4 regions of the Planococcus sp. TJ-302 genome follow, and region 2 is predicted to be linked to each of the others. Evidence: riboswitches for the same ligand, from Rfam matches in the RefSeq annotation. Region 2 holds a riboswitch; each other region holds the start of a gene.
The links. Region 2 has a riboswitch for S-adenosylmethionine ahead of AC4EHB_RS10695 (transporter substrate-binding domain-containing protein). Riboswitches for the same ligand answer to the same signal wherever they lie in the genome.
Positions count from the first base shown of each region.

Region 1: linked by a shared signal. The riboswitch ahead of AC4EHB_RS08115 (methionine ABC transporter ATP-binding protein) and the one ahead of AC4EHB_RS10695 (transporter substrate-binding domain-containing protein) in region 2 are both predicted to bind S-adenosylmethionine.
Region 3: linked by a shared signal. The riboswitch ahead of AC4EHB_RS14915 (methionine ABC transporter ATP-binding protein) and the one ahead of AC4EHB_RS10695 (transporter substrate-binding domain-containing protein) in region 2 are both predicted to bind S-adenosylmethionine.
Region 4: linked by a shared signal. The riboswitch ahead of AC4EHB_RS12645 (bifunctional homocysteine S-methyltransferase/methylenetetrahydrofolate reductase) and the one ahead of AC4EHB_RS10695 (transporter substrate-binding domain-containing protein) in region 2 are both predicted to bind S-adenosylmethionine.

Region 1 covers NZ_JBZDOI010000001.1:1,659,213-1,666,880, reverse strand. The annotation lists gene pepT (peptidase T) at 1-118, opposite strand, end outside; gene AC4EHB_RS08130 (M20 family metallopeptidase) at 300-1,499, opposite strand; gene AC4EHB_RS08125 (MetQ/NlpA family ABC transporter substrate-binding protein) at 1,519-2,355, opposite strand; gene AC4EHB_RS08120 (methionine ABC transporter permease) at 2,396-3,046, opposite strand; gene AC4EHB_RS08115 (methionine ABC transporter ATP-binding protein) at 3,036-4,067, opposite strand; SAM riboswitch class I at 4,208-4,321, opposite strand; gene AC4EHB_RS08110 (glycerol-3-phosphate acyltransferase) at 4,426-5,067, opposite strand; SAM riboswitch class I at 5,201-5,316, shown strand; gene AC4EHB_RS08105 (O-acetylhomoserine aminocarboxypropyltransferase/cysteine synthase family protein) at 5,421-6,710, shown strand; gene metX (homoserine O-acetyltransferase MetX) at 6,723-7,668, shown strand, end outside.
Region 2 covers NZ_JBZDOI010000001.1:2,206,642-2,214,309, forward strand. The annotation lists gene mmuM (homocysteine S-methyltransferase) at 1-186, opposite strand, end outside; gene AC4EHB_RS10685 (amino acid ABC transporter ATP-binding protein) at 227-967, opposite strand; gene AC4EHB_RS10690 (amino acid ABC transporter permease) at 964-1,686, opposite strand; gene AC4EHB_RS10695 (transporter substrate-binding domain-containing protein) at 1,710-2,519, opposite strand; SAM riboswitch class I at 2,633-2,739, opposite strand; gene solA (N-methyl-L-tryptophan oxidase) at 2,996-4,138, shown strand; gene katG (catalase/peroxidase HPI) at 4,315-6,564, opposite strand; gene AC4EHB_RS10710 (nitroreductase family protein) at 6,782-7,561, opposite strand.
Region 3 covers NZ_JBZDOI010000004.1:48,715-56,382, forward strand. The annotation lists gene AC4EHB_RS14895 (hypothetical protein) at 6-533, opposite strand; gene AC4EHB_RS14900 (dicarboxylate/amino acid:cation symporter) at 635-1,807, opposite strand; gene AC4EHB_RS14905 (MetQ/NlpA family ABC transporter substrate-binding protein) at 1,955-2,770, opposite strand; gene AC4EHB_RS14910 (methionine ABC transporter permease) at 2,805-3,473, opposite strand; gene AC4EHB_RS14915 (methionine ABC transporter ATP-binding protein) at 3,466-4,491, opposite strand; SAM riboswitch class I at 4,573-4,677, opposite strand; gene AC4EHB_RS14920 (thioredoxin family protein) at 4,725-5,036, opposite strand; gene AC4EHB_RS14925 (toprim domain-containing protein) at 5,043-5,381, opposite strand; gene gcvH (glycine cleavage system protein GcvH) at 5,453-5,833, opposite strand; gene AC4EHB_RS14935 (arsenate reductase family protein) at 5,913-6,266, opposite strand; gene AC4EHB_RS14940 (acyl-CoA dehydrogenase FadE) at 6,430-7,668, opposite strand, start outside.
Region 4 covers NZ_JBZDOI010000002.1:364,596-372,263, forward strand. The annotation lists gene metH (methionine synthase) at 1-865, opposite strand, end outside; gene AC4EHB_RS12645 (bifunctional homocysteine S-methyltransferase/methylenetetrahydrofolate reductase) at 846-2,705, opposite strand; SAM riboswitch class I at 2,779-2,885, opposite strand; gene AC4EHB_RS12650 (acyltransferase family protein) at 3,069-5,057, opposite strand; gene AC4EHB_RS12655 (aldo/keto reductase) at 5,327-6,310, opposite strand; gene AC4EHB_RS12660 (DUF6920 family protein) at 6,425-7,264, opposite strand; gene AC4EHB_RS12665 (hypothetical protein) at 7,409-7,668, opposite strand, start outside.

The sequences.
Region 1 (7,668 bases), 550 kb from region 2:
CCAGTTCACGCAGTAAATCCCATTGGCCGGAAGTCGACGGCGTTTCGTTGTTTTCAAAATCGGATTGCGTATCGATTTTTGCATAGCGCACAAGGCGCTCGATCAAAGTTTCAATCATCAAATGTTCCCCCTAAATATGTAATGCTTTAATTTTAGCACGATAAGAGAGAATTTTGGGAATACGGTATGGGAATTTGGAAATACGCTCTATTGCGGCCGAAATACGCTCTATAACGAGCAAAATACGCTTCTAGACAATAAAAAAAGACAGCGTCTCTGCTGTCTTATATTTCATGCGATTAATTTTTTGCTGTTAATGCCTGGGCATGCGCTTGTTTGATTTCTGCTAAGAGAGGAGCGTCAGTCAACAACCGGTATCCGGTGTTCGCCAGCGCTTTGGCACCGCGGATCAAAGCTTCATTGCCCAAATCTGATTTTGCTGCTTCCCGGAACTCCGGCGTGTGTCCAACAAGGTCATCAGGACCGATTTTGATATAAGGATGCGCAGTCGGGACGACATGGCTGATGTTGCCGGCATCCGTGGAACCGAGTCCGTAATTGCGCGACTCCGCTACTTGTTCGCCTACTGCTTCCAATTCGCCGCGCACAATCGAATCCAATAGGGGAGTAGGGACAAGATCTTTGACTTCGTTTTGGAAGCGGACGATTTTCACACTGGCTCCTGTAGCAAGTGCGGCGCCTTCAGCGATTGCGCGGATTTTCTCCGCGGTATCCGCAGTTTTTTTCCATGAATCGCCTCGAATGTAAAATCGAGCAGCAGCGTATTCCGGAATGATGTTCGGTGCATCGCCGCCGTGAGTAATGATACCGTGGACGCGTGCGTCGGACGGCAATTGCTGGCGCAACGCGTTGATGCTGTTGAAAAGCTGCAGCACGGCATCAAGTGCGTTAATGCCTTTTTCAGGAGAACCGGCAGCGTGTGCCGGTTTGCCGTAGAAATGGAATTCCAATGGGTCCACTGCCAGCGAGTTGCCGGTCAGCGCCGTTTTGCCCGAAGGATGGATCATCAGCGCGGCATCGATGCCTTCGAGCAGCCCGTGTTTCACGAAGCTGCCTTTTGCGCTGCCGTGGGGTCCGCCTTCTTCAGCTGGTGTGCCAAGCACTACGATACGGCCGCCAGTCCAAGCGAGTGTCTCGGACAAGGCAATTGCAGCGGCAACGCTTGTCGTGCCGATAATATTATGGCCGCACGCATGGCCAAGGCCGGGCAATGCATCGTACTCCGCAAGAAAAGCGATGGCTGGGCCGGGAACATCACCGCCGAAGCTCGCATAAAAGGCGGTTTCGTGGCCGGCAACGCCAGTTTCGACGGTGAAGCCGGCGTTTTCAAGCAAGGCTACTAAGGTCTTGCTGGCGAAAAACTCTTCGTTTCCGATTTCAGGTTTGGCATGTATCGCTTGGCTGGCTCTGATGTACGCCGCCTGCTTGGAATCGATCGACTGGGAAATAGCCTGGACGGTTTCTTTGGCAATGGTCATTGGAATTCCTCCTCAAGAATTATTTATAATCGACAAGTTCTTCAACAGAAACGAATGTCGGGATTTGAGCGCCTTTTGTATGCTCGATGATGAATTCTTTCGTGTCTTCCTGTTGGTAAAGTTCAACGATTTTCAGGAAATCCGGATCTTCTGCATTTTCTTCACTCGCTGCAATCAAGTTGATGTATGGTGTTGCTGTTTCACTTTCACGGGCAATCGGGTCTTCAGTAGGGTTCAAGCCGGCATCAACTGCAATGCCGTTATTGATGATTGAAGCGGCAACGTCACCCATTGCACGTGGTGTTTGGCCAGAAATCATCGGTACAATTTCAAGTTTTTTCGGGTTATCCGTAATGTCATCAGCTGTTCCTGTCAAACCGGCATCATCCGCAAGTTCGATCAAGCCTGCTTCTTCAAGGAGCAGCAAGGCGCGGCCCATGTTCGTCGCTTCGTTCGGTACGGCGATTTGTGAACCTTCAGGCAGTTCTTCGATCGACTTGTGTTTTTCAGAGTAAAGGCCCATTGGCGCAATGACAGTCGAGCCGATCGGAACGATATCCAGTTTATGTTCTGCGACAAATTCATCGAAATAAGAAATCGTTTGGAATGCGTTCAAATCAAGTTCACCTTCTGCTAAGGCAATGTTCGGTGCAACGTAATCAGAGAACGTGACGATTTCAAGTTCGATTCCTTCTGCTTCGGCTTTTTCAGCAATGTGGTCCCAAATCGTCGTGTCAGAGCCGCTGATGCCTAGTGTGACTTTTCTGCTGCCGTCAGCGCCTTCTTCGTCGTTGCCGCAAGCTGCCAGCAGCAATGCGAGTATCGTTATCAATAAAAAAGCTGTAATTTTTTTCATGTGGGTTTCCTCCAATAATGGTTTAAGTTGTCGTTCGTTTTTATCTTCTTCTGACTTGCTTCGATAATAGGTTGCCAGCGGATTGGACGCTTTGCACCAGGACGACTAGAATCGCTACTGTGATGACCATGACCATTGTGTCGAAACGCTGGTAGCCGTAAGTGATGGCGAGATCTCCGAGTCCGCCGCCTCCGATGGCGCCTGCCATGGCAGAAGCGCCAATCAAGCCGACAATAGCAATTGTCAGGGCGAGCACCAGTGAACTCAATGCTTCCGGTATCAAAAAGCGGAAAATAATCTGGGCAGGAGAGGCACCCATGGCTTGCGCGGCTTCAATGACGCCTTTATCAACTTCGAGCAGCGAGTTCTCAATCAAACGGGCGATATATGGGCCGGCGTAAAAGACCAGCGGGACAATCGCTGCCGCCGTACCGATCGACGTGCCGACAATCAGCCTCGTTAGCGGGATGATGGCGACCATTAAGATGATGAACGGCACAGAACGGAAAATATTGATGACGATGTTCAGTACTTTTGATACGGGTTCATTGGCCAGCAAATGGTCTTTACGGGTGACGACTAGCAATATGCCGAGCGGGAAGCCGATTAACAGGGAGAAGAAGAATGATGCACTGGTCATATAAACGGTCTCCCACAGTGCTTCCAAAATTTGTTCGTTATCAATTAGCATAATGCTTCACCTCCTCAACCTTGACGCTGCCGCTGCGGATTGTCGCGAGCGCTTTTTGTATCTCTGCAGCAGGGCCGGTAAATTCAACAATCAGATTGCCATACGGCTCGCCTTGCAATTCAGTAATGTTGCCGAATAAAACATTCAAATCTAAATTGAAATCACGTGAAATGCGGGACATCAGCGGCTGTCCGACTGACGAGCCGGTGAATTGAATGCGGTAAATGGAATGGCTTCGTGCCGCATCCGCCAGCTGTGCCAGTAACGACGGCGGCAGCTCATCATTCATGACCGAGCGCACGAAGCGCTGGGTGGTCGGTTGCTGCGGATTGGTGAAGACATCAAATACTGTTCCTTTTTCGATGATTTTGCCGGCTTCCAGGACGGCGACTTTGTCGCAGATTTCACGGATGACGCCCATTTCATGTGTGATGAGCAAAATCGTGATGTTGTATTCCTGGTTGATGCGGCGCAGCAGTTCAAGAATAGATTGCGTGGTCTGCGGGTCCAGAGCGGAAGTCGCTTCGTCGCATAACAGCACGGAAGGATTAGTGGCAAGCGCCCGGGCGATTCCGATGCGCTGTTTCTGGCCACCCGATAATTGATCCGGATACTTCTCCGCTTGGTCAGCCAAGCCGACGAACTCCAGCAAGTTTTTGACTTGTTCCTTAATTTTATCTTTCGGTGTGTTGGCCAGCAGCAGTGGCATAGCGACGTTATGGTAGACCGTTTTGGAATTCAGCAGATTGAAATGCTGGAAAATCATACCGATGTCTTTTCGCGTTTTACGGATTTCACTGCCTGACAAGGCCAGGATATCTTTTCCGTGAATCAGCACTCGCCCGGTAGTCGGGCGTTCCAATAGATTGACTGTGCGGATCAGTGAACTTTTCCCGGCGCCGCTGAAGCCGATGACTCCGTATATTTCTCCGGTCTCAATCGTCAAATCAATGCCATTCAAAGCGTGGATTTCCTGTTTTCCGGATTGGTAGGTTTTTGTGACCTCCTCGAATTGAATCATGTAAAAGCGCCTCCTCAAGCTGAGTGTATCTATGCAAATCTCTTCGGTACAGATCAATCTTTCCAAAAGTGAACGATAAAAAGCCCTCTTTTTTCTTAATCCATAAGAAAAAAAGAGGGCTTCGGCATGAAACCATCTCGTTCTCATCTTCCAAATGCACGGATGCATTTGCAGGAATTAGCACAGTTTTCGCATGAAGCGAATCCGCTGCCGAAACGTCATAGGGCCTGTCCCTCGGTTTCTCTGGATAAGAAAGTGATGTACGTATTCGATTTGTAATGCTTACTTTAAAGGGGACTGTTGTAAAAGTCAACTAAAACTCCAAAAAAATTTTTGGACTTATTTCTGCCAGCTTATGTTAAGCAGAACCGGCGGATTTTTTGCGCAGCACTTCAGAAACCTTTTTTTCGGTGCCTTCCCGAACGCGCGCAATATTTTCAAGATGCTTCCAGATAGCCATTGCAAACAGCAGAATTGCAAAGGCTGGTGGCCAAAATCCTTCAGCTGGAAAAATCGCGATAGCTAAAAGCATGAGGTAAAGGACCAGCACGCCAGCGATGAGATAGTCGGTGGCGAGTGAAACGGCAACCAATAATAGGAGAGCGGCAATTCCAAATTTCCAATCCAGTGCCAGCATGACGCCAATAAGCGGTGCTGTTCCTTTGCCGCCGTTGAACTTCATATAGACGGGAAAGTTGTGGCCACAAACGACGCCCGCGCCAACGGTGAACAGCAAGGTCCAGGCTGTTCCATCCGAAAGCGCCGATGCGTCGAGCAGCAGCCGAAATCCGGCCACTGCAGCAAATCCTTTAATAATGTCGAAGGCGGCGACGAGTGCGCCGAATTTCCAGCCAAGCACAATTGCGGCGTTCGACGCTCCGGAGTTTTTAAGGCCTTCTTTATTGATGTTGACGCCCGTTAACAGCTGAGGGATGAGCGAGCCATGCAAAGAACCGATAATATAACCTGATATGAGTGCGGAAATTGTCCAAAATAACATCTGTATTCTCCTCCTTCCCTTCATTTTAACGCAACCGATGCTGGAAGGTTTCGAAATTATTTGAATTTTATTCTTGACATTGCTGGCCTTTCTTTTTATACTTCACAACAAGATGGAAAACTAAATCTGAATACTCTTATCAAGAGAGGCGGAGGGAATAGGCCCTGTGATGCCCAGCAACCAACAAGCGCAGCTTGGAAAGGTGCTAAATCCTACAGATCCGGTACGACGGGATCTGGCAGATGAGAGGAGGTATACCCGTATTTGGCGGCCCTCTTCTTAATCGAAGAGGGCTTTTTCTGTTCCCTCCTCAACCTTGGTTTCCATCCATAAAACCTTAGGAGGAATACGAAATGACAAATTTTAAACCGGAAACGCTTTTATTGCATGGTGGACAGCAGCCTGATCCCGTAACAGGCTCAAGAGGGGTGCCAATTTATAAAACGACTTCTTATGTGTTTAAGAATACGGAGCATGCCCAGAATTTATTCGGCTTGAAAGAAGCCGGCAATATCTATTCACGCATTATGAATCCGACGGTGGATGTATTTGAACAGCGAGTAGCGCTTCTCGAAGGCGGCACTGCAGCTGTGGCGCTGGCATCTGGGATGGCGGCTATCGCTTTCTCCATTCTGAATGTAGCAGAAGCGGGCGATGAGATCGTCGCGGACAGCAACTTGTACGGCGGTACTTACAGCCTCTTTGCAAATACATTGCCGAGATACGGTATTACGGTTAAGTTCGTCGACGGCAAGGATCCGGAAAATTTCCGTGGAGCCATCACCGATAAAACAAAAGCACTGTTTGGCGAAATTATCGGCAATCCGAGCCTGAATGTTTTCGATGTCGAAAAAGTGGCCAACATTGCACATGACAATGATATTCCGTTATTGATTGACAATACGTTTGCATCGCCTTACGGCAGCAACCCGATCGAATTCGGAGCCGATGTGGTCATCCACTCCGCAACAAAATGGATTGGCGGCCATGGTACAACAATCGGAGGCGTAGTTGTCGATGGCGGGAAATTCAATTGGAACAACCCGAAATTCCCAAGCTATACCGAACCCGATGAAAGCTACCACGGCATACGTTACGGAATCGACGCAGAAGGAGCTTCCTTTGCAACGAAATTGCGCGTTCAGCTGCTGCGTGATTTTGGCCCGTCTTTGAGTGCGGAGAGCGCGCATGCATTTTTACAGGGCTTGGAGACGCTGCATCTGCGGATTCCGCGCCATAACAGCAACGCACAGGCCATAGCGGAATATTTGAGAGACCATCCACAAGTGGAATGGGTCAATTATATCGGATTTGAAAATCATCCATCACATGGATTGGCGCAGAAATACTTGAAGGATGGATATGGATCGATCGTCAACTTCGGTGTTAAAGGTGGACGTGAAGCTGGACGTAAATTGATTGATAGCGTTGGATTGTGGTCGCATGTCGCCAACGTCGGCGATGCCAAATCGTTGATCATCCATCCGGCGTCGACAACGCATCAGCAATTGTCTAAAGAGGAACTTGAGTCATCGGGCGTCACGGAAGAATTGATCCGCTTGTCGGTCGGCCTTGAGAATCCGGAAGATTTGATTGCAGACCTTGAGCAGGCCATACAAGCTGCAGTTTTAGAAAACGTTTAGGAGGAATGCGGAATGGCTAGCGTATCTATCGGATCTTTGGCCCTGGAGTCGGGGGGAATCCTTGCGAATGTCGAACTTGCCTATGAACGCTGCGGGAAAAAAGGCGCCCCAGTGGTCCTTATATGCCATGCCTTGACAGGTGATCAATGGGCTGTCGGCACTGCGGAAAACCCAGGCTGGTGGGCAGGCCTGGCAGGGCCAGGGAAAGCCGTAGATACGGATAAATTCCAAGTCATCACTTTCAATGTGCTGGGCGGATGCAGCGGCACTACTGGCCCTTTGTCCATCAATCCACATACCGGAACGCCTTACAAGGCAGCATTCCCAGCCATCACAATCCGGGACATGGTGAATGCGGAATACGCTGCTTTACGTGAATTGGATATTACCGGTCTTGCCGCCGTAATTGGCGGATCTCTAGGTGGTATGAAAACCTTGGAATGGGGACGCAGTTACCCGGAATTCGTCAAAGCGATTTTCCCGCTTGCCGTAACGCCGGCTTACAGCGATTTTGGCGTCGCATTCAATTTTATCGGCATTCAATCGATCGTGAACGATCCGAAATTCAATGGCGGAAACTACGAGGACTCCGCTGATTTGAAAGGTTTTGAGATAGCCCGCATAGCAGGGATGGTGACATATCGGAGCGGTGGGATGTTTAACGAGCGATTCAGGCGTGCCGGAGGCAAAGGAACTTTTCAAGTAGAATCTTATTTGGCTTATCAGGGGCAGAAATTGGCGAAGCGCTTTGACGCCAATAGCTATGTAGTTTTGCTCCACGCTATGAACACTCATGATGTTTCAGAATCCCGGATGGAAGTGGAGATCCTCTCTCTTTCCTACACACACGATTTGCTGTATCCGAGCGAAGGGATGATTCCTTGGCTAGCCAGCCAACCCAATGCTTCATGGGAAATCATCGATACCCAATTCGGGCACGACGGTTTTCTGGTCGAGT
Region 2 (7,668 bases):
GCAATCTGCGCCGGCTTGGAAATAATCGAGGTGGACCTTCTTTATCAATTCCGGATTTTCCATCAAAACTTTCGCTGACCATAAACGATCATTTAAGTTACAGCCGTAATTCTCAAGCTCTGTCGCCATTGCGCCGTCAAGAATGACAATTGGAAAGCTTTTCAAAATTTGTTCGATCGGGTTCATTTCAAAACATCCTTCCTATGTCCAGGTTCGTTTATCATCTCTACTTATTTCGGCTTGCTTTACTTAAAAACTGCTTTGTTCTTTCCGCTTTCGGCTGAGTGAAAAGCTGTTCTGCTGTTCCTTCTTCGACAATCACGCCGTCTTCCATGAAAATGACGCGGTCCGAGATTTCACGGGCGAACTGGAGCTCATGGGTCACGATAAACATCGTCTTCCCAGTAGCTGCTACGCTTCTAATCGTGGCCAAAACTTCATCAACCAGCTCTGGGTCAAGTGAAGACGTCGGTTCATCGAACAATAAAACTTCCGGATTCAGCGCAAGCGCACGGGCAATGCCGACCCGCTGCTGCTGGCCGCCGGATAATTGTGCCGGGTAATAGCTGAGCCGATTCGTCAATCCCACACGTTCCAAGATGTCCAGACTCTTCTTTTTTGCTTCGTCTTTCTTCAATTGCTTGACGCTCGTCAAGCCGATCATCACATTATCCAGCACGGTCAAATTTTTAAATAAATTATATTGTTGAAAGACCATACCGGTCGACGTCCTTAACGCGAAAATATCTGCCTTGCTTGCAGATTCAACGTCCACTCTTTTGCCGCCGATTTCCACGATTCCGCTCGTCGGCTGTTCCAGGAAATTGATGCAGCGCAGCAGCGTCGATTTTCCTGATCCGCTTGGACCCAAAATCGATACAATCTCACCTTTAGAGACCTTTAGGTTGATTCCTTTCAGGACGTGTTGGCTGTCATAGTATTTGTGGATGTTTTCTAACTTGATCATGCCGCAATCCCTCTTTCATATCTGCGCGCCCGCTTCTCTATTTTCACTAGCACCCGCTCCACGATAATGCAAAGAATCCAATAGACAATGGATACCGCAATATATACTTCAAAAAATGCCAAGCCGCGCGAACCAAGAATTTTGGCTTGCCCCATAATGTCCACGACGCCGATGATGAACACAAGAGATGTGTCTTTGATCGTACTGATGAACATATTGCCGAGGTTCGGTATGGCTACGGCCAAAGCCTGCGGAAAGATGATTTTCAGCATCATAGCCGTCGGGCTCATGCCGATCGCTTTCGCGGCTTCAAATTGGCCGCGGTCCACCGATTCAATTGCGGAACGGATCGTTTCGGATAAATACGCGCCGAGGTTGATGGAAAATGCCATTAACGCATATACTTCAGGCGCAATGCTATTGACGTCTGCGGATTGCAGCCAACCGTATTCGATCTGCAGAAAGTAAATGATCTTCGGTATTCCATAAAACACGAGATAGATTTGAACCAGCAAAGGCGTTCCCCTTATAAAAGATACGTATATCGATGAAATTACACTTAATACCGGAACCTTATATATTTTAATCAATGCCGTAAAAACGCCGATAAACAAACTTAATACCAATGAGCCGACCGCTATTCCGATCGTAATGGGCAGCCGTGAAACAATCGCAGGAAAACTATCGATTAAAAAATTCAGATCCAGTAAATTCTCCATTTTCTCTTTCCTTCCAGGAACTTTTATTCAGGAATATATTCTCCGCCAGTCCACTTTTTCGATAGTTCTGCTAAGGTGCCGTCCTGTTTAAGCTGTTCCAGAATCGGATCAACCAATGCTTTCAACTCTTCGCCTTGCTCGCCATTTTTCAAGACAATTCCCATATCATCATTGACCAAGGGCTGGCCCACAATTTCGACGCCTAAATCGTTCTTTTCCAACACCGCATTGATCATAATCGGATCATTAACATAGGCATCCACACGCCCATTTTGGACATCCTGCAAAATTTCTGAAGGGTTGCCGCTTTCGCTGTATTTCAAGTCGATAGGGGTTTTCGCCGTTTCGTTGTATTCCTCCAGCAAAAGCGTATATGAATCGCCCGCTAATGCGCCGACCGCCTTGCCTTCCAGATCTTCGACTGTTTGGATATCTTCTCTTCCTGATTTCACGGCAATGACCGTTTCAGCGGCAAAATAAGACTCGTCGGTGAATAAGTATTTTGCCTGGCGTTCAGGCGTCTTCGCTACTTGGTCCGCTATTGCCTGGATTTTATTGGATTCCAAAGCAAGAAACATGCTGTCCCACGGAACGGCGACAAACTCGAATGCGTAGCCATCCAATTGTTCATCAATCGCTTTTACAACTTCGATGTCGTACCCGGTCAATTCGTTGTTATCATCCGCAAAAGCGAACGGTGGATAATCATTCTGCGTCCCTACCAAAATCACTTGGTCGCCCGTTGCGCTTGTCGCTTCCTTTGACGAACAGCCGCCGAGTGCGCTGCCTACTAATAAAAAAAGCGATACGAATAAATAATGTTTTCTTTTCATGTTCAAGCCCCTTTTCTTTGTCTAAGTGGTGTTATCTTTGCGAAGCACGCGGGAAATCTCCCTGTTTTTTGATGCAAAAAAGCCTCTTTCAATAGGAAAGAGGCTCGACCAATTTCTTATCTCTCAGAATGAAAACCATTCTGCAGGAATTAGCACCTCTCATAAAAATGATGGTTGCTGGACTTCACAGGGCCTGTCCCTCAGTCTCTCTTGATAAGTTATTTAATTTTTTTACATATTAACGATAGTATTTGACATTGACTCTCCTGTCAAACCTATTTTTCTTTTATTTTGAATTTACACAAATCATTTTTGTGGAAATCCGAAATTTATGATTGCTGGGCGTACAATGGCTGATTGACAATGATTCAAATCTTCACTACTATTCTAATAATAATTCATATCCATTTATTTTACAGGCCAGCCTGCCTTCTTTAAAACGTTTCAAATTCAGCAAGTATGGGAGTGATATAAAAATGACAAACGAATCTCTTTACGATGTCGCCATCATCGGCGCCGGAACCATGGGCATGGCGGCCGGCGCCTTTTTAGCACAGCAAGGCGCAAAAACGCTATTGATCGATGCCTTCGACCCGCCTCACCTTAATGGCAGCCACCACGGGGATACCCGCTTGATCCGGCATGCTTATGGCGAAGGCCGACAATACGTTGCGTTAGTGCTGCGTGCCCAGCAGCTATGGGAGGAATTAGAGCGGCAGACCGGCACCAAGATTTTTGAAAAAACCGGAGTGATTGGCCTTGGCCCGAAGGAATCCCCTTTTCTACAGGAAACTATTGCAGCTGCCAGAAAGTATGACCTATCGTTAGAGATTCTCAACAGCACTGAAATTATAGAGCGATGGCCCGGCTTTTCAGTGCCGGACCATTTTATCGGCTGCTTTGAAACGGAATCCGGTGTCATTTACAGCGAGAATGCGATTCGGGCGTATAAAGAAATTGCGCTTGCGAACGAAGCACATTTTATGCCCAATACACCCGTTCAGCACATCGATTTACATGATGCGAAAGGCGTTAAAATTTCAACCGGAAATGCGGAATTCCTTGCCAAGAAAGTGATTGTCACTGCCGGGGCATGGGCTGCGAAACTACTGCCCGATTTAAAGCTGCCCATTCAGCCGACACGCAAAGCCGTCGGTTGGTTCGAAGCCCCTCATTCCCTATACGATGCGGCCCATTTCCCTTCCTTTTACGTAGAAGACCATGATAAAAAGTTTTACGGTTTTCCTAGCCTGAATGGCACTGGGCTTAAAATCGGTAGATCGGATGGAGGACAAGCAATTGATCCGCATCTGCAAAAACAGAATTTCGGATTATACGATGCAGATGAAGGCGATTTGAGGCATTTTCTTGAAAGCTACCTGCCTGAAGCAAACGGGAAACTTGAACAAGGGAAAACCTGTTTGTATACACTATCAAGCGACAATGATTTTATCGTCGACTTTCATCCGGAAAATAACCGCGTAATTTTTGCCTGCGGCTTTTCTGGGCATGGTTTCAAGTTTGGCAGTGTGATGGGGGAAGTGTTAAGCCAAATGGCTTTAGCAGGCCGGAGCGAATTTGATATTTCCATCTTCTCGCTTAAGAGATTTGGTTTGTGAAGCTAAATGAGAGTGTATTTTAAAGCAGCTGACAGGAAAATCCTATTCTCATGCTTACAAATATCTCGTTCCTTTAACTATCAGAAATAAAAAAACCGTAAGCACCTCGTCTCAAAGAGGGCTTACGGCAAAAAAATCCTGGCCAGCATGATGCTCCTGGCCAGGATTTTTTCTAATTAGTTTGTTACATCAAAACGATCGGCATTCATCACTTTGTTCCATGCTTTGATGAAATCGCGAACAAATTTTTCTTTGCTGTCGTCTTGTGCGTAAACTTCGGCAATTGCACGAAGGATCGCATTCGAACCGAATACTAAGTCAAAACGTGTTGCTGTGCGTACGACTTCGCCCGTCGTACGGTTTTTGCCTTCGTATTTATTGAACTTGACTGGCGTCCATTCGATGTTCATATCCAACAAGTTAACGAAGAAATCGTTTGTTAACACGCCGACTTTGTCGGTCAAGATTCCTTCTGTAGCCCCTTGGTAATTTGCACCGAATGCGCGCATGCCGCCGACTAACACAGTCATTTCTGGAGCTGTTAAGCCAAGCAAGCTCGCTTTATCAAGCAGCATTTCTTCTGGGCTTGTTGCATATTCTTTCTTCTGGTAATTTCTGAAACCATCTGAAATCGGCTCCAACACTTTGAAGCTTTCTGCATCGGTGTGTACTTCGAGTGCATCTCCGCGACCTTGAGTAAATGGCACAGCGATATCATATCCAGCTGCTTTTATAGATTGTTCAATTGCAGCGTTTCCTCCAAGCACGATCAAGTCAGCGATGCTGATTTTGTTGTCGGTTTCTGCTTTCAACTGCTCGTAGAAAGAAAGAACTTTGGCCAATTCTTCTGGCTCATTTACTTCCCAATCGCGTTGAGGAGCGAATCGGATGCGTGCTCCATTGGCGCCGCCGCGCTTGTCTGAATCACGGTACGTGCTGGCAGAAGCCCAAGCTGTTTTAACCAATAGCTGTGGGTTTAGTCCGCTTTCAAGGATCTTCACTTTCAGCTCATCCAATTCTTTGTCTTTTAATGTACCTGGTGCTTCCGGTACTGGATCTTGCCAAATCAATACTTCTTCTGGAACTTCTGGTCCCCAGTAACGCACTGTTGGCCCCATGTCACGGTGGAGAAGCTTGAACCATGCGCGAGCAAAGGCATCTTGGAATTCTTCCAAATTTTCATAGTAACGGCGGGAAATCTTTTCGTATGCCGGGTCCATGCGCAACGCCATGTCTGCCGTTGTCATCATTGTTTTCACTTTGATGGATGCATCTTCTGCGTCAGGCGCCATATGATCTTCTGGCAAATCTTTTGCCGTCCATTGGTATGCACCAGCAGGAGATTTCGTTAACTCCCACTCGTAGCCGAACAATTGCTCGTAATAGCCATTATCCCATTGTGTCGGGTTGGCAGTCCAAGCCCCTTCGATACCGCTTGAAATCGTATCGCGGCCTTTTCCTGAACCGTATGTGCTCTTCCAGCCCATTCCCAAGTTTTCCATAACAGCTGCTTCCGGATCGTCACCTACCTCAGAAGCATCTCCAGCTCCATGAGCTTTACCGAATGTATGTCCACCTGCGATTAACGCAACTGTCTCTTCATCGTTCATTCCCATGCGGCCAAAGGTCTCACGGATATCGTAAGCACTTGCAAGAGGATCAGGCTTGCCATTTGGTCCTTGCGGATCCACATAAATCAAGCCCATTACAACTGCAGCAAGAGGTTCTTCTAATTCGCGGTCTCCTGAATAACGGTTATCCGATAACCACTCTTTTTCATTGCCCCAATAAACGTCTTCTTCCGGTGCCCAAATGTCTTCACGGCCTGCGCCGAATCCGAACGTTTTGAAGCCCATTGATTCAAGTGCCACGTTGCCCGTCAAGACGAGTAAATCAGCCCAGGAAATTTTGTTTCCGTATTTTTTCTTGATCGGCCACAACAAACGACGGGCCTTGTCCAAGTTTACGTTATCCGGCCAGCTGTTAAGCGGTGCAAAACGCTGATTTCCGGTAGAACCGCCTCCACGGCCATCCAATGTACGGTAAGTACCTGCGGCGTGCCATGACATACGGATAAATAAACCACCGTAATGGCCATAGTCAGCCGGCCACCAGTCTTGGCTGTCGGTCATCAAAGCGTGAAGATCTTGCTTTAATGCATCATAATCCAATTTCTCGAATTCTGCTTTGTAATCAAACTCTTCTCCTAGAGGATTGGATTTTTTATCATGCTGATGCAGAATGTTGACGTTCAGCATGTTCGGCCACCAGTCTTTATTTTGGGTTTTGCCTGGTTTGTTCGAAGTTGTAATGGCACTATCTCTGTGCCCACCTGTTTGGCTGGTTGGCTGCCCGCCTCCTGCGCCCGTTATCGGACATTGTGCATCTGATGCAGCTGTGTGACGCTTTTGGTCATTGTTATCCATCTTTTAAACCCTCCTAATGATAATGAAAATGGTGAACTCTAATCCATAATTATTGAGGCCAACTATTGTTAACGGCATACAATAATTCTTACATTAGAATTATACTAAAGTAGATATAGACTGAACAGCAATAAGGTTCTCCGTTTTAGATTTAAAGGAAGTTTCTATTTTACTCCTTCAAATTCATGTCTTTCCGTTCTTAGGAATCAAGGAAATTTCATCTATTATTCATGAAATTTTGCTTTTCCAAGTAGTCCAGCACCGTTTGGGAAAATTCAAGATGAGGTTCCTTCGTATATTTGGCCACTGAATAGATTTGCGCAAGGTTCGTTAATTCTAGCTGTTCCGTCATTTCCTTTAGCCTGGGAACCTCCATATAGCGGTCCCATCCCTTTTCATTTCTTTCTTTATAAATTTCCAGAATTTTTTCCTCCGAATAATCACGGTATTGATCGTAGTGAACAATTCCATGCATTGGCAGCCGGTCTCGCGGAGCAGGATTTTCTGCCGGATATCCTAAAGAAAAGCCTACTATTGGCACAACATTTTCCGGCAAGTTCAAGAGTTCGCCAATTTGGTCACAATTCGCAAGCGTTGAGCCCATATAACAAATGCCCAGTCCCGCATCCTCTGCTGCCAATGCACAGTTCTGCGCCACTAAAGTTGCATCAATGGCACCTATCATCAGGCTCATGAAATTATCAAAATGGACAGGCGCATCATTGAGAGCCAGCCATTTTCTCATTCTATTAAAATCAGCGCAGAATGTGACCAGCACTGGAGCATCAACTACCATCGATTGTTCCATGTGTGCTGTGTATAATTTTTCTTTAAGTTTTTTGTCTTGCGTAACAACAATCGAATAAGTTTGCATATTGCCGCTTGAAGAAGCACGAATGCCCGCCTCTAATATTTCGTCCAGCAGTTCCGGACTGATTTCCCAATCCTCATATTCTCTTATGGATCTATGTCTATGAATAGCATCTTTCAACTCCAAAATCATCACTCCTTATTCAAATGATAGCATTAAATAAGAATGTTCTGAAATTAAAGATTGCATGTTAAAAGCTTTTTTGGATGATGATCAGGCTCTGCAGAACTAGA
Region 3 (7,668 bases), on a different contig from region 2:
TTTGTTTATTGGCTTACTTCGTTGTAGATGCTTGAAGGGTTAAGCTCTTGCGCTTCCAATAAGGCATTGAACTTCTCGTCTGCTTCTTGGAATTTTGCATTTGCCGCTTCGAAAGAAGCTTCTTTCGTCAGCTCTTCAGCTTTTATGTCGTAAGACTCTTTAATAGAAGCTAGTGCAGCTTCGATATCAGCTTTTTGTTCTTCGAGCGTTTCAGGAATTTCTATTCCTTCTACTGCTGCGGAAGTTTCTTCAGCTGAAGCTTTAGCTGCATCCTTCATTGTTTGAAGTTCTTCAGCTTTAGGCAATGTGCCTTCTGTCTGTGCCATTTCAAAAGCGTTCAAGTCTGCATCTGTTGCATTGATCGTATTTGGAACTGACATGTAGAAACGCATCATTTCCTGTTTCGCAGTGCCTGCCTCTTTTGCAGCACCATTTGTTGCAGGTGCTTCTTCAGTAGCCCCGCTAGTTTTATCTTCACCGCAAGCTCCTAATAGAAGTGCAACTGAGAAACCGATAACCAGTAATTTCTTCATAAATATTTCCCCCTTTTTCTTACAATCCAAAGTTATAGTAGCACAGCTTTTTCTGATTGTATATATTTGGGAGAAAAGTCGAAATAGAGGAAATATTGGTTTTATTGCAACGCTTTTTTTCCATTTGTGAAGCGATCGACGATCATTGACAAAGCACCGTCGCCAGTTACGTTTGTTGCAGTACCAAAGCTATCTTGTGCTAAGTAAAGGGCTATCATAAGTGCGACCATGGTTTGATCGAAACCGAGCATCGATTCAAGCAGCCCGATAGCAGCCATTACTGCCCCGCCTGGAACACCAGGTGCAGCAATCATTGTTACACCAAGCATCAAGATGAATGGCAAGATGCTGCCAAAAGCCGGCACTTCGCCAGTCAATAACATGACGCCGACTGCACAAGACACGATTGTGATTGTGCTGCCGGAAAGGTGAATCGTTGCAAACAGCGGCACTGCGAAGTCAACAACACGTTCGTTGGCTCCGGTCTTGCGTGCTTGCTGGACGGTAACTGGAATTGTTGCCGCAGATGACTGGGTGCCAAGCGCGGTAAAGTAAGCCGGCATCATCGTTTTCAGCAAGAAGAATGGATTTTTTTTATTCAAGGTACCGGCAGTCGTGTATTGCAGCAGGAGCATGATCCAGTGAAGGATGAGGATCATGACGAATACAACAGCAAACAATGACAAGATTTCAGCAACTGCCCCGCCGTATGCCATATTGCCGAAAATCCCGAAAATATGGATTGGCAGCAATGGAATGATTACATATGAAATCGTCTTTTCAATAACCGCCTGGAATTCATCAAAGAACGAAATCATTGTTTTGCTACCTGTTGAAGCCATACCGATTCCAAGCAAAAACGCGAGAATCAAAGCGGACATAACGCCGAATACTGGCGGCATTTCCAATGCGATATACGATGCAGCAAGTGCATGTTCCGGATCATCGATGTTGCTCATCGATCCGGCTTTCATGAAATTCGGTAAAATTGTCGTTGATGCCACAAATGCCAGAATGCCAGCAATTATTGTCGAGAAATAAGCGAAAAATGTGGCAAGCCCCAGTAATTTCCCTGAGCCTTTTCCGAGTTTAGCAATACCCGGAGCGATAAAACCAAGAATGATCAATGGAACAATGAAATTCAAAAAGCTTCCGAAAATAGCGGTGAACGTGGCAAAAACGCGAGCCAGCCATTCAGGCGCAAATGAACCGATTAACACTCCTAAAGCGATTGCCAAAATAATTCTTGGCAGCAAACCAAACTTAATCTTCATTATTTTGTCCTCCCCATGTGAACAATTGTATTATCATTATTATTCAAAAGTATCATAGGAGGCAAAAAAATAGAATAGTTTGAGAAAAACGCGGAATATTTTCATTATTTTATCAAAATAAAAAAGCATCCTCTCGGATGCTTTTTGTCAATCTACAGGTACGACAGAGCCGCCCCATTCTTCCAAGATAAAGTCTTGGATTTCTTGTGATTTCAATACTTCGACCAATGCTTGGACATTTTCCTTGTCCTCATCGCCTTTGCGGACCGCAATGATGTTGACATATGGTGAGTCTGAATCTTCAAGTGCAATGGAATCTTCCATAGGGTTCAAGCCAGCATCGATTGCGTAGTTAGAGTTAATCAATACAGCGTCACCTTCGCCTTGCTCGTACATTTGCACTAAAATTGCTGCTTCGTAATCTGTTTCAAACTGCAAGTTTTTAGGGTTTTCCGAAATGTCGCTGACTTCTGCTGTCGTTTTCTCCACAGCTTCATCCAACTTGATCAAACCTTGCGCTTCAAGCATAGATAAAATGCGGCCGTGATCTGCAACTGAACTGCTCATTAGGATAGTAGCACCCTCTGGAAGTTCTTCCAAAGAATCGTATTCTTGAGAATAAACGCCGATTGGCTCGATGTGGATACCGCCGGCATTTTCAAACTCATAGCCGAACTCTTCTACTTGTGAAGCCAGATAAGGAACGTGCTGGAAGTAGTTAGCGTCAATTTCACCTGCTTCTAAGTCTTGGTTCGGTAAAATGTAGTCTTGGTATGATTCGATTTCAAGTTCGATGCCTTGTTCTTCAAGAATCGGTTTAGCTTGTTCAAGAATTTCAGCGTGCGGCACATTCGATGCACCGATTTTCAATGTTGATGACTCTTCGCCTGAGCCGCCTTCGTCTGCTCCGCATCCCGCTAATGCGAATGCTGTTAGTAATGTTCCTGCTACAAATTTCTTCATGTTGTCAGTCTCCCTTTTTATGTGTTTTTTATGATTAGCGTTTGTCCGACTTTACAGTCAAACGGTCACCGATAAACTGGATGGCAAATACAATGATCAATATGAGGATCGTGGCCATAAGTGTGACGTCTTGGCGGCTTCTTTGGAAACCGTCAAGGAACGCCAGGGTGCCAAGGCCACCGGCTCCGATGATGCCTGCCATTGCGGTATAACCGACAAGGGCAATGGCTGTCACCGTGATGCCGGAAATAAGTGCCGGTTTTGATTCTGGAAGCAGCACTTTGCGAATGATGGTCCACGTGCTTGCACCCATTGACCGGGCGGCTTCGATTACGCCTTTGTCAATTTCTTTCAGGGCGATCAATACCATGCGTGCATAAAATGGTGCAGCACCGATGATCAACGCCGGCAATGCGGCGTTCGGTCCGCGAATCGTTCCGATCATATACTTCGTGAATGGAATCAGTAAAATGATTAAGATGATGAACGGAATTGAACGGAAAATATTGACGAATGCACCGGTCAGCCAATTGACAATGCTGTTGGCCCATAATTGCTTCGGTGCTGTCAAAAATAGGACGATGCCGAGCACCAAACCGATGACAAACGTGAAAAATGTCGACATCGCGGTCATGTAAATGGTTTCGAGCGTAGCTTCCCACATATCATTCCAGTCGACGTTCGGGAATAATGACTCAATCATTTGCCATCACCTCCGTTTGGACGTCTTCTGCATTAAGGAAAGCGATCGCTTCATCAATTTCAGGCTGTGAGCCTTTTATTTGTAAGATCAATGTTCCATAAGCCCCTCTTTGCGTATGTGCGATATTCCCCTGCACAATGTTGATATCGACAGGGTATTTACGAATCAGTTTCGTTAAGATCGGCTGCTCGGTTTGGTCTCCGACGAATACCAGTTTGATGAGGACACCCGACGGATACAGTTCGCGCAAATGCTTGATGGTTGCCTGGGAATCTTCGGTGTCTGTCACCTGAGCAACAAAACGTTTGGTGATGTTTTCTTTTGGCGCCTGGAAAACGTTCAGAACGTCTCCTAATTCTACGACGCGTCCACCTTCCATGACGGCGACGCGGTGGCAGATTTTACGGATGACATGCATTTCATGAGTGATGAGCACAATGGTCAATCCTAAGCGTTTGTTGATATCCACCAATAAATCCAGGATCGAATCGGTCGTCTGCGGATCCAATGCAGAAGTGGCTTCATCGCAAAGCAGCACTTCCGGGTTGTTCGCTAAAGCACGGGCAATGCCGACGCGCTGCTTTTGCCCTCCGGATAGCTGCGCAGGATACGCGTTCTCTCTTCCGGTGAGTCCAACGAGCTCCACAAGTTCCAAGACACGCTCAGCACGTTTTTCTTTCGGCACTCCTGCAATTTCAAGCGGAAATTCGATATTTTCTTTGACGGTGCGCGACCACAGCAAATTGAAATGCTGGAAAATCATGCTGACTTTCTGGCGTGCTTTGCGCAATTCCTTGCTGTTGATCGCTGTGATGTCCTGGCCGTTGATGACGACTGACCCCGACGTCGGCTTTTCCAATCCGTTCAATAAACGGATGAGCGTGCTCTTGCCTGCTCCACTATAGCCGATGATGCCGAAAATCTCGCCTGGTGCAATGTCCAGTTCCACTCCATCGACCGCTGTCAACGAGCCTTTGCCCGTATCGAACACTTTCGATAACTTTTTAAGTTCAATCATTCCATAAACACTCCTAATCCAAAAATAAAAACCCTTCTGCGCAGAAATGAGCAGAAGGGTAACTTAAAAAGTTGAACCGATCTCTCATTTCCCGAAGTTTCAGCTTCGCGTGACTTGGCACCATTTCATTTTCATGACGGTTGCCGGGCTTCATAGGGCACTTCCCTCCACCACTCTTAATAAGAGTAACGATATTTAATTAATTTCAGAAATTTAATTTACCATGCCTGGATTTATACGTCAACTGATTTTAACTTTCCATACAGATAAGGTACGGATTGGAACGCGTAAATCTTTTCTTTCAGCTGTCCATTTTGCGTGATGAGCAGGCACGGGACGCTTTCCACTTGATACAGCGAAGCGATTTCCTGCACATAGTTCAAGTTTGCTTTTCCCATTGGCAGATCCGGTACCAGTTCCTGCACGACCTCCAGCATTTTCGAAGCAATCTGGCAAGTTCCGCACATCGGCGCATACAGGTAGTAAGCAGCCACGTCGTTTGTATTTTTCTCTTTCAGCCATTCTTTATGTGTCCATTCATTCATGCGGTTTCATCCCTCAGCTATAAACTTATTGACTTGAACGTTTGCTGATATCAGTATATCCATCAGGATGCGGATAGGTGTAGCAGCTACTTCTTTGTAGCTCGGGTTGATATAGAAATGGCGGGCTTCCGGAAACTCGCGCTTCACCAGTTTGCGCAGCTTCTCGCCTGATTTGTCCGCGTCCACCAATATGATGATATCCATTTCTTCAAACGGCAGCAGCAATTCTTCAAGCCTTGTTGCACTTACTGTACCATTTGTACAAAGAATCGTCACGGGTTCTGCAATAAGCGGCGCTATCCTCACTTTATCGCTGATTCCTTCCACCACAATCACTTTTTCCATAAAGCAACACCTCGCTCGGAAAGTATGTCCAGAATTGTGTATAAAAAAAGCGCCACAAAGGCGCTTTGGAATTACTCGTTGATCATTTCTTTGTATTGCTCAGCTGTCATCAATTCGCCCAATTCAGCTTCGCTAGGGGATTCGATTACCACCATCCACGCATTTTCATAAGGGGATTCGTTAACAAATTCCGGGCTGTCTTCAAGCTCACTGTTTACTTCCAGTACTTTTCCGCTGATTGGAGCGTAAAGTTCAGAAACAGTTTTAACAGACTCGACACTGCCGAAAGGCTGGTCTTTTTTCAGTTCGTCACCAACTTGCGGCAATTCGACAAAAACGATATCTCCAAGTTCAGCTTGTGCAAAATCAGTAATGCCGATCCGTGCTGTCGCGCCTTCTACCTTGACCCATTCATGCTCTTTTGAATAACGAAGTTCTAGTGGTGTGCTCATCGAAAACCCTCCATATTATGTAGTTTACTCATATCTAAGTTTGACATAAACAAATCGGAAATACAAGAAATCAATTGCTCTATCTCCAGCTGGACTCAAAGTCCTGTTCTTTGAACCCGAGTGTCACTTTGTCGTAGCCGTAAGCCAGCGGACGTTTAATGAGCATGCCGTCAGAAGCCAGCAATTCCAACTGTTCTTCTTCGCTCATTTGGGGCAACTTGTCTTTCAAGCCAAGCTCGCGGTATTTCATGCCACTTGTGTTGAAAAACTTCTTCAAGTCGACTCCGCTCGCTCCATAAATTTCGCTGAGCTGCTCTTTTGAAGGCGGTGCTTCCGCAATATTGATCTCGTTGTATTCAATCCCTTGGTCGTCCAGCCATTTTTTCGCTTTTCGGCAAGTTGTGCATTTCGGATATGCGTAATAGGTAATCAAGAAAAATCCTCCTTTTTTTCCAAGCTTACCAAATCGCGGGCGCTGCGTCGATGTAAAATACTCCCTTCGCTTGTGCCTCCCGAATAACGCAAAAAGAGGATTAGGCCCCCTGCCCAATCCTCTTTTCGTTTTCAGGCTCACCGAATGAGCCTGTTGGTCCCTATTACACCACGTATTTTTCTGCTTCGACCAATTTGACTGCCGCTTCGCGTTTTTTCGCGATAACGTTGTATGGCGTCGAACGCGTTAATTTGCGCAATGCAGAAAGCATCATGCGCTGGTTGTCGCCTTCGATTGCTGCGATCAATGTTTCTTTCGCGTCTTTCTCGATCTTATCGAATGCTTCCTGGCAATAAATCTGCGTGTACAGCAATTTCTGCTGCGCTTTTACTTCGCCTGATGCCGCAATTGCTTTCTCTGTGCGGAGAACGACAGATTCCATCGCGAAGACATTGCTGACGATGTCGGCGATGTTCACGAGAATTTCCTGCTCCTGCTCCAATTTCGTGCTGTATGTCTGCGCCGCTAAGCCGATTGCCAACAAAGCGATTTTCTTCGCGTTTCGGACAAGATATTTTTCCTGCGCCAAAGCTTCTGTGCCGACTTCTTCTGGCATCATCATCAGCAATTCTTCTTGCAACTTCTGTGCGTGCTGAAGCAGCGGAAGCTCACCTTTCAATGCTTTGCGCAATAACGTACCCGGAACCAGCAAACGGTTGATTTCATTCGTTCCTTCAAAAATGCGGTTGATGCGGGAATCGCGGTAAATGCGCTCGATTTCGTATTCCTGCATAAAGCCATACCCGCCGTGAAGCTGAACGCCTTCGTCAACGATGTAATCAAGCGTTTCTGTGCCGAAGAATTTATTCAACGAACATTCAACTGCAAATTCAGCGATTGAATCGGCCACCAATTTGCCGTCAGCCTGCTGCTCATCCGTGAAATCACTCATGCGGTCTTCGAACAAACCGACTGTGCGGTAAACCGAACTTTCTACAGCATATAAGTGAGAAGCCATCGTCGCCAATTTTTCGCGAGTCAAGTTGAACGATGAAATCGGCGTCTTGAATTGCTGGCGCTGATTTGTATAAGGAATCGTGATTTCCATCGCGCGTTTTGAAGCTCCGATTGTGCCCACTCCCAATTTGTAGCGGCCAATGTTCAGGATGTTAAACGCAATGATGTGCCCGCGCCCTGCTTCGCCCAAAAGGTTTTCCACAGGCACTTGCGCGTCTTCTAAGATCAATGTGCGTGTAGATGAAGATTTGATGCCCATTTTCTTTTCTTCCGGTCCGACTGAAACGCCGGCATAAGCACGTTCAACGATGAACGCTGAGAATTTATCGCCATCAATTTTCGCATATACCACAAAGACGTCAGCAAAACCGGCATTGGTAATCCA
Region 4 (7,668 bases), on a different contig from region 2:
CGCCGACTACGTTGAGCCAGCCTTTTTCAGCAAAGCCCCGCAGCTTTTTCGACAGCGATTCCGGCGTTTCGTGGTAATGGCCTTCTTCGTCCGGCAGCCCTGCATTCGGGTAACAGCTGACAAAGCCGTCGGATAGCTCGGACAACGAGCGCAAATGGTCCGTCATGAATTCTGGTCCCGTTGCGCAGTTCAAACCGACCGACAACGGCTTGACGTGTTCAATGGAAATATAAAATGCTTCTATGCTTTGCCCGGCAAGCGTTGTGCCCATCGGCTCGATGGTCCCTGAAATCATGATCGGCAATTCTTTGTCTACCTCTTCGAAAGCCTGCCTGATGCCGATGGTCGCCGCTTTGACATTCAGCATGTCCTGGCTCGTTTCAAGCAAGATCAAGTCCGCGCCGCCTTCAACCAGCGCTTTCGCCTGTACATAAAAATCTTCGCGCAATGCGTCGAATGTGATGCCGCCTGTCACCGACAAAGTTTTCGTCGTCGGTCCGATCGCGCCTGCGACAAAGCGCGGCCATTCAGGGGTGGAATAGTCAGCAGCCGCTTTCTTGGCAATTTCTACAGCACGGCGGTTGATGTCGGTTGCCTGGTCTCCAAGTCCATACTCGTCGAGCACCACCGGCGTACCGCCGAACGTGTTCGTACAAAGAATGTCCGCTCCCGCTTCCAGATAGGCTTTATGGACGCTTTCGATGACGCCCGGCTGTACAATGTTCAAGTATTCGTTGCAGCCGTCAAATTCCTCGCCGCCGAAATCTTCCGCTGATAAATCGGCGTTTTGGATCATCGTTCCCATGGCGCCATCGATGATCAAGATCCGTTTTTCAAGCTGCTGTTCAATAAGTGTTTTGGACATGGCTGCTTTCGCCTTCTTTCTTCAAATCTAGTTGCCTGATGTAATTGATCAATTCCACGGACATTTCGTAGCGGAAAAATGGCGTGATCAAGTAAATGCCATTGAATAGGCCAGCCGCAGTATCGATCAATTCCTTCGCTATCGCAATGCCTTCAGCCGTCGCCCGTTCCTTGTCGTCGCCGCATGCGCGCATCCGCTCAAGCGCATTTTCCGATAACTTGATGCCTGGCACTTCGTTGTGCAGGAATTCCGAACTGCGGATGCTTGTCAGCGGCATGATGCCAAGGAAAATCGGCGTGCTCAAATGCTTTGTTTCTTCGTATATTTCAATGATTTTCTCTTTTGTGAACACCGGTTGGGAAATGAAATAATCTGCGCCGCTGTCGATTTTCTGTTCCAGCCGCTTGACCGCCCGGCTGACGACGCGGACATTGGGATTGAATGCCGCCGCCACTGAGAAGTTCGCTTTTTTGCGCAGCGGCTTGCCGGAAAACGAAATGCCTTCGTTGAGCTTTTTGATCAGCTGAATCAATTCCAGGCTGGAAACGTCATAGACACTTGTCGCTCCCGGGAAATCACCGACTTTCGTCGGATCTCCCGTGACTGCCAGGATATCATGCATGCCAAGTGCGTCAAGCCCCATCAAATGCGATTGCAGGCCGATCAAATTGCGGTCGCGGCACGTGATGTGCGCAAGCGGCCGGATGTTTTCCTGCTGCTTCAAAATCGAGCCCATTGCCATATTGGAAATGCGCGGCGAAGCAAGCGAATTATCGGCCATCGTCACTGCATCGACTCCCGCCGCATTCAGCGCCTTCGAGCCTTCGATAAATTTCGAGACGTCCAAATGGCGCGGCGTATCGAGTTCGACAATGATCGTGCGCTCCGTCTTCGCTTTTTCGTGCAGCGGCTTGGCGTCGAGCGCTTCCGCTTCGCGGATGACGATCGGCTTTCTCGCCACCACTTGCTTTTCTGTCACCGGCACTAAATTGCGCATGCGCTTTTTCACTTCTTCGATATGCTTCGGCGTCGTGCCGCAACAGCCTCCGATGAGGCGCACCCCTTCTTCTCTCAACAACAATGCAGCCCGGCCAAAATAATCGGCTTCCGATTCATAGACAATGCGGCCGTCTTCCACGTCGAGCAAGCTGGCGTTCGGATAGGCCGACAGGAAGGCTTTTTCCGGCAGCGACACTTCTTCGAATGCTTGGATCGTATGGTGCGGGCCGAGGCGGCAATTGACGCCGACGATTTCCGCTCCGAGCGCTTCAAGCTGGTGCAGTGCTTCGTTCAGCGACATGCCGTTTTGCAGGATGCCCGGCTCGTGCATCGACACTTGCGCAATCAGCGGGGTATCCGTCATCTTTTTCAAATGCGTGACCGTCGCAGCAAGCTCTTCAAAATCGTAATACGTCTCGAGCAGCAAGCCGTCCGGATCGCCTGACAATAAATGCTGCGCCTGCTGGTCGACCATCGCAATGATTTCCTGCATCGTGGCATCACTTTTCCGCATGCCTCGAATGCCGCCAATTGTACCGAAGACGTATTGCCCGCCAGGCGACGCGGCGCGCTTCGCAATATCGATCGCAGCGAGGTTGATGTCTTTCACTTGCTCTTCAAGGCCGTAGCGCGCGAGCTTATGGGCATTCGCACCGTACGTATTTGTCTGGATGATATCGGCTCCCGCTTTGATGTAATCCTGGTGGATCTTGCTGACGATTTCCGGCCGCTGCAGGTTCAGCTCCTCGTTGCAATACTCGATGCCGTACGAATACAGCAGCGTCCCCATCGCACCGTCCCCTGTCAACACGCGCGTTTTCAATGCATCCAATAACTTCATGCCGCTCACCCTCCTGTATATAGAAAAAAGCCCTCCATGAAAAAGAAGGCTTTACGGTCGTTAAACTCGTTCCTTTTCATCTCCCAGGCCATTGCATGCCTGCTGGATTTAGCACCTGACCACGAATGGCTGGTTGCTGAAGCGTCACAGGGCCAGTCCCTCAACTTCTCTCGATAAGAATTCACTATGCAGTTTTTGTATTCTTAAAATCTTACCTGCATACGGGACGCTGGTCAAGAAAATTCGTCTAAAAACAGAGAACTTTCTGTTTATTAGCGTTAAACAAGGACCCTCCACACAAATGGAAGAATAAAAAACGCACCGCCGGCAATTAGCTTGCTGGCGGTGCGTTTATCGTTTCAGTTACTTCTTGAGCACCGGCTCAAGATGCTCTTTTAGTGCCGGACCCATAGTTTTGGAGTAGAGTGTCGTCAAATGATGCTTATCTCGGTAGACGAGCACGTTGCCAACTACCGGCGAACACAGATCATCAATACAGAAATATTCCGACATGTCCACAAATGTCACGTTGCCCGGAATGCCTTCCGTGTTTTCCCACGGTGCTACAGCGGCCAGCGCTTCGCTGCGCGGCACGGAGCAGTCTTCTACAGTCGAGGCATCAAGGCAAAGCGTCGGGTCGACTTTCATCCGTGGATTGTCGCGCACCGCAAAAATATCAGTTACACCTTCAAATTGCTTCCATTTGTCGATATAAACCTGCGGCACGGTTGCTTTGGAACTTACGTTCGCCGTTGTGAAAATCAAATCAGGCGGATCTTCCATGAGCCGCTGATGGAGTTGATCATTCCATGTCATGCATGCTTCCGTTAATAACCCATCGAAATCGCCGTTCGTGAAGCGGCATGCATCCTTGTTGTAGACATCGATACGCATATTCAGTTCTTCCGCGATTTCTTCAAGCGCCGGGAACCAGTGCCCTGAATGTGAACCGCCGACCAATGCAAGCACATGCTCCGGATTTTCCGTCACACCGTACGAGCATTCCTTCAATTTAGCGTTCTTGCTGCCGGAGGAAGTACAGTCCTGGTCATTATAAAAGGCCGGCAGCACTTCTTTCGCAGTCAGAAAATCCGGCTTGAGCTCGGCTTCAATCGCCGGCTGGATGTTTTCCGAAACAGCACGGGCGCCTGGATTGTCTTCGGTTACGACAGGAACGGCGACGCTGCTGCTTGCCTGGACAAAGACGCTCCACGACACGCCAACCAGAATGGCCGGCATCATCAGTGTGACGAGTACTTTCGTCAAACGTTTTTTCGATTGCTTGACCGGCATCTGCCGCACAGGTGCTTCGACGAGCCAAATCGTAACGATCGACAGCACGAACGTCACTGCCAAAATGCTGAGCCCGCCAAACAGCGAAACCGTCTCGGTGTTGAAAAAGGCATAATAGAAAACAAGCAATGGCCAATGCCAGAGGTAAAAGCCGTAGGAAATGCTGCCGAAGTATTGAAACGGCTTCGAACCGAGCAATTTCTGCACACCGAAGAGATTGCCGTTTTCACTCGCTATGATGACCAAGATCACCCCACCTGTCGGCAGCAGCGCTGCAAAGCCCGGGAACACAGTCGACACCGGAAGCAGCATCCCCGTAAACGCGATAATCGTAAGGCCCAACCATCCCATGATGAGGTGCGCACGATCCGGAAACTTCAAATACGGCAGCAGCAGCGCAAGCATCCCGCCGAGGCTGAATTCCCAGGCGCGTGCAAATGTATCGAAATACGCCCACGGCTGATTGACAGCGGTGATGTAAACCGAGTAGCTGAGCGAAGCGAAGAAAATAGCCGCCAGCACCCCAAGCAACGTTTTGCGCACCGGTGTCTTCAAAATTTTCGTCGCGAGAAGGTACACGAGCGTGATGACGATTGGCCACGTCACGTAAAACTGGCCTTGAATCGACAACGCCCAGAAATGCTGGTACGGGCTCGCTTGGTTGTTCTGCCCCAAATAATCAACCGCGCTATTCGCGAGCTGCCAATTCTGGAAATAAAAAATTGAGGCAAACAATTCCGCGATTGTCTGCTTCCACGTGCTCATCGGCAAGAGAAAAATCGACGCCGCTGCGCTCACTGCTATTACTGTAAACGCCAGCGGAAACAACCGCTTTGCCAGCCCGAGCAAGTTTTCCGCGTAATTGATACGGCCCTCCCGCACCATCCGCGACAAAAGAGATGTTGTGATCAAATACCCTGAGACGATAAAAAAGACATCGACCCCACCGGACACCGACCCGATCCAAATGTGATAGATGGCCACCAAAAGAGCTGCCACCGCGCGTATTCCTTCCAATTCTGGCCGAAAGCGCTTTTCGGGCACTCGTAAATCTGCCATTTTTTTACCTCCCTATTCTTTGCTAGTTCAAAAAACTAATAGCGTAATATTTCAATAATTTTTACAAATAGTTTTAAGTTGTTATATTTTTAATAAATAAACCACTAATTCCCATTTAAGTTTAACGCGCCCATACAAAAGTTACAACAGCTTATCCTACATTTGAACCATTTGCTGCAAAAAAAAAGCTTCACCGATAGACGGCAAAGCTTTTTCTGATTCAAATGAAGGGAATTTCTTCGAGATAAGGCTCTCCAGAAATTTCACCCTTAATAAGGGCCTCTAATTGCCCCGGCTACTTCTTCTCTATAGAATTGCGACAGACGCTCCAGCTCTTCGGCTGAATACCCTTCGGCATCCAACGTCTGCAGATTGTCTTTTACTTGGCGCACATTTTTGAAACCCGGAATGACTGATGAAATCGCATCGTGTTCCAAAATCCACTTTAGCGAAGCTTGCGCCATACTGCCGCGCCCTTCCGCAATCCATTTCAATTCATTGCTCAGGTCGACGCCTTTGTTGAACTCCAGGCCGGCAAATGTTTCACCGACGTTGAATGCCTGGCCGTCGCGGTTGAAATTGCGGTGGTCCGCCGCTTCGAACTCGGCGTCTTTGGTGAATTTTCCGGTTAACAAGCCGCTTGCCAATGGCACACGTGCCAGAATGCCGACGCCCTGCTCCAACGCTTTCGGGAATAATTCCTCGAGCGGTTTTTGGCGGAACAGATTAAAAATGACTTGCAGGCTGCTGACATTGGGGTTTTCAAGACAAAGCAAGCCTTCTTCAACCGTTTCAACGCTGACGCCGTAATGGCGGATTTTTCCTTGTGCCTTCAGTTTATCCAGCCTTTCGAAGACCCGGCCATCCCGCAAAATCTCAATCGGCGGGCAATGGATTTGATACAAATCGATCGCTTCGCGCCCCAATCGCTGCAAGCTGGCTTCGCAATATGCCGTGACACTTTCTTCCGAATACGTCGCGGGATCATGGACATCACCTGCGCGGCAGAATTTCGTCGCGATCATGATGTCCGATTCTTTGCCTTTGGTGGCTTTTGCCAATAGCTCTTCACTGTGGCCCCCGCCATAAACGTCTGCGGTATCGAAAAAGTTCACCCCTTCATCCATGGCATAATCGAGGGCGCGCAGCGATTCGCTGTCGTCGTTGCTGCCCCAATCGCCGCCGATTGCCCACGTGCCAAAACTCAATTCACTGACGTTCATATCCGTCTTTCCAATGTCCCGATAATTCATCTTCTACACTCCCATTCCCTCAGTTTATCACGAACAAAAGCCCCAGCTTGCTAGCTGTGGCTTTCCATAACCTGTCTTTTCCCTTGTCATTTGACAGATAAACTAATTCCCTGCTCAATGCCGCCCTGCAGGCGCAGGCTCGTTGAAATGGACGCCACTGACTTCGAATTCGTACCAAGTAAATGGCCCTTCCGGCAGGTTCCAAACAATCTCCATCTTAGATGGCACCTTGATGCCGCCTGCTTCCATATAACTTAGGATATTCGCGGTGCAGAGCACCATCTCGGCCCCTTCGTTGCTGTCTTTATAGCGCCATGCCTTGACCGATTCTAATTTTCCTTGCGCGTTGAAATGGAAATCTGCATTGCCGGACACACCGTTCAGCTCCATCATTGCTGTCGCCGTCGTCTCATCGACTCTTTGCCAGCTGACGTAAGAGCTTAATGCCGCCGGCGGGCAGCAGGATAATTCCATTAAATAGCGCTGCAGCGACGATTGGTTCGTCTTAGGGCTGTTTTCAGTCTTCGACAGCGGCATGATGCCGTTGAATTTGATGCGCATCTGTGCGCGCCCGTTGCGGAAGACATCCTTTCCGCTGATATGGATGCCAGGTGCCATCTTCATATCCACTTTCCACGTGAATTCCGGGGGCTCGAAAGTTGAATACTGCTCCGCTTTGGCAGGAGTCCAATGCTTCTGTTCCGGCTTCAGCTTGATTTGCCCTGTCTGCTCCAAGTACATACTGCGCACTTCCGCTTTGCCGACCGAACCGCTCCATACCAGCCATTTCTGCACCGGCTCCGGCAACTCCTCAATCCGCTCCGCTGTCACCACAGCCAAATTCGCCCCTGCGTTTTTGGTCCGGCTCTCATTCCTGCCTTCTGAAGGCAAGCTTTTTTTATAGGCATACAGCGCCACAGCTATTATGCCAAACACCAAAACAATAAGCTGCATCAACCATCACGCCTTTCATCTTTTGTGTACCGCCTGTCGCAGCAACGAACAAAAAATCATGAAAATACCTTTTTTATACTATACGGCATGGGCAATGCTTTCTCCTGGCAATAAAATCCGTCACGCGCTTTATTTCAAAATCCTTCACAGGCTATTGTCTGGAAACAATTCCTTCAAAGTTTGGATTGGCCGCGCTTTCGGATGCGCTTCGAATGGCCGGAACTCGATGTTGCCGACGTGCACGCCCATATTGTATTCGCCGATGACTGAATCCAGCAGAATGAACACCACCGGAATCAACTCCTCATTGTTCTCTTCGGTCAGCCCTTTGATATAAAGGTTCAAGCTAACTTCCTCGCGCTCCAGGTCTTTGAGCGCGGTGTAATAGACGTCATCCCTTGTCA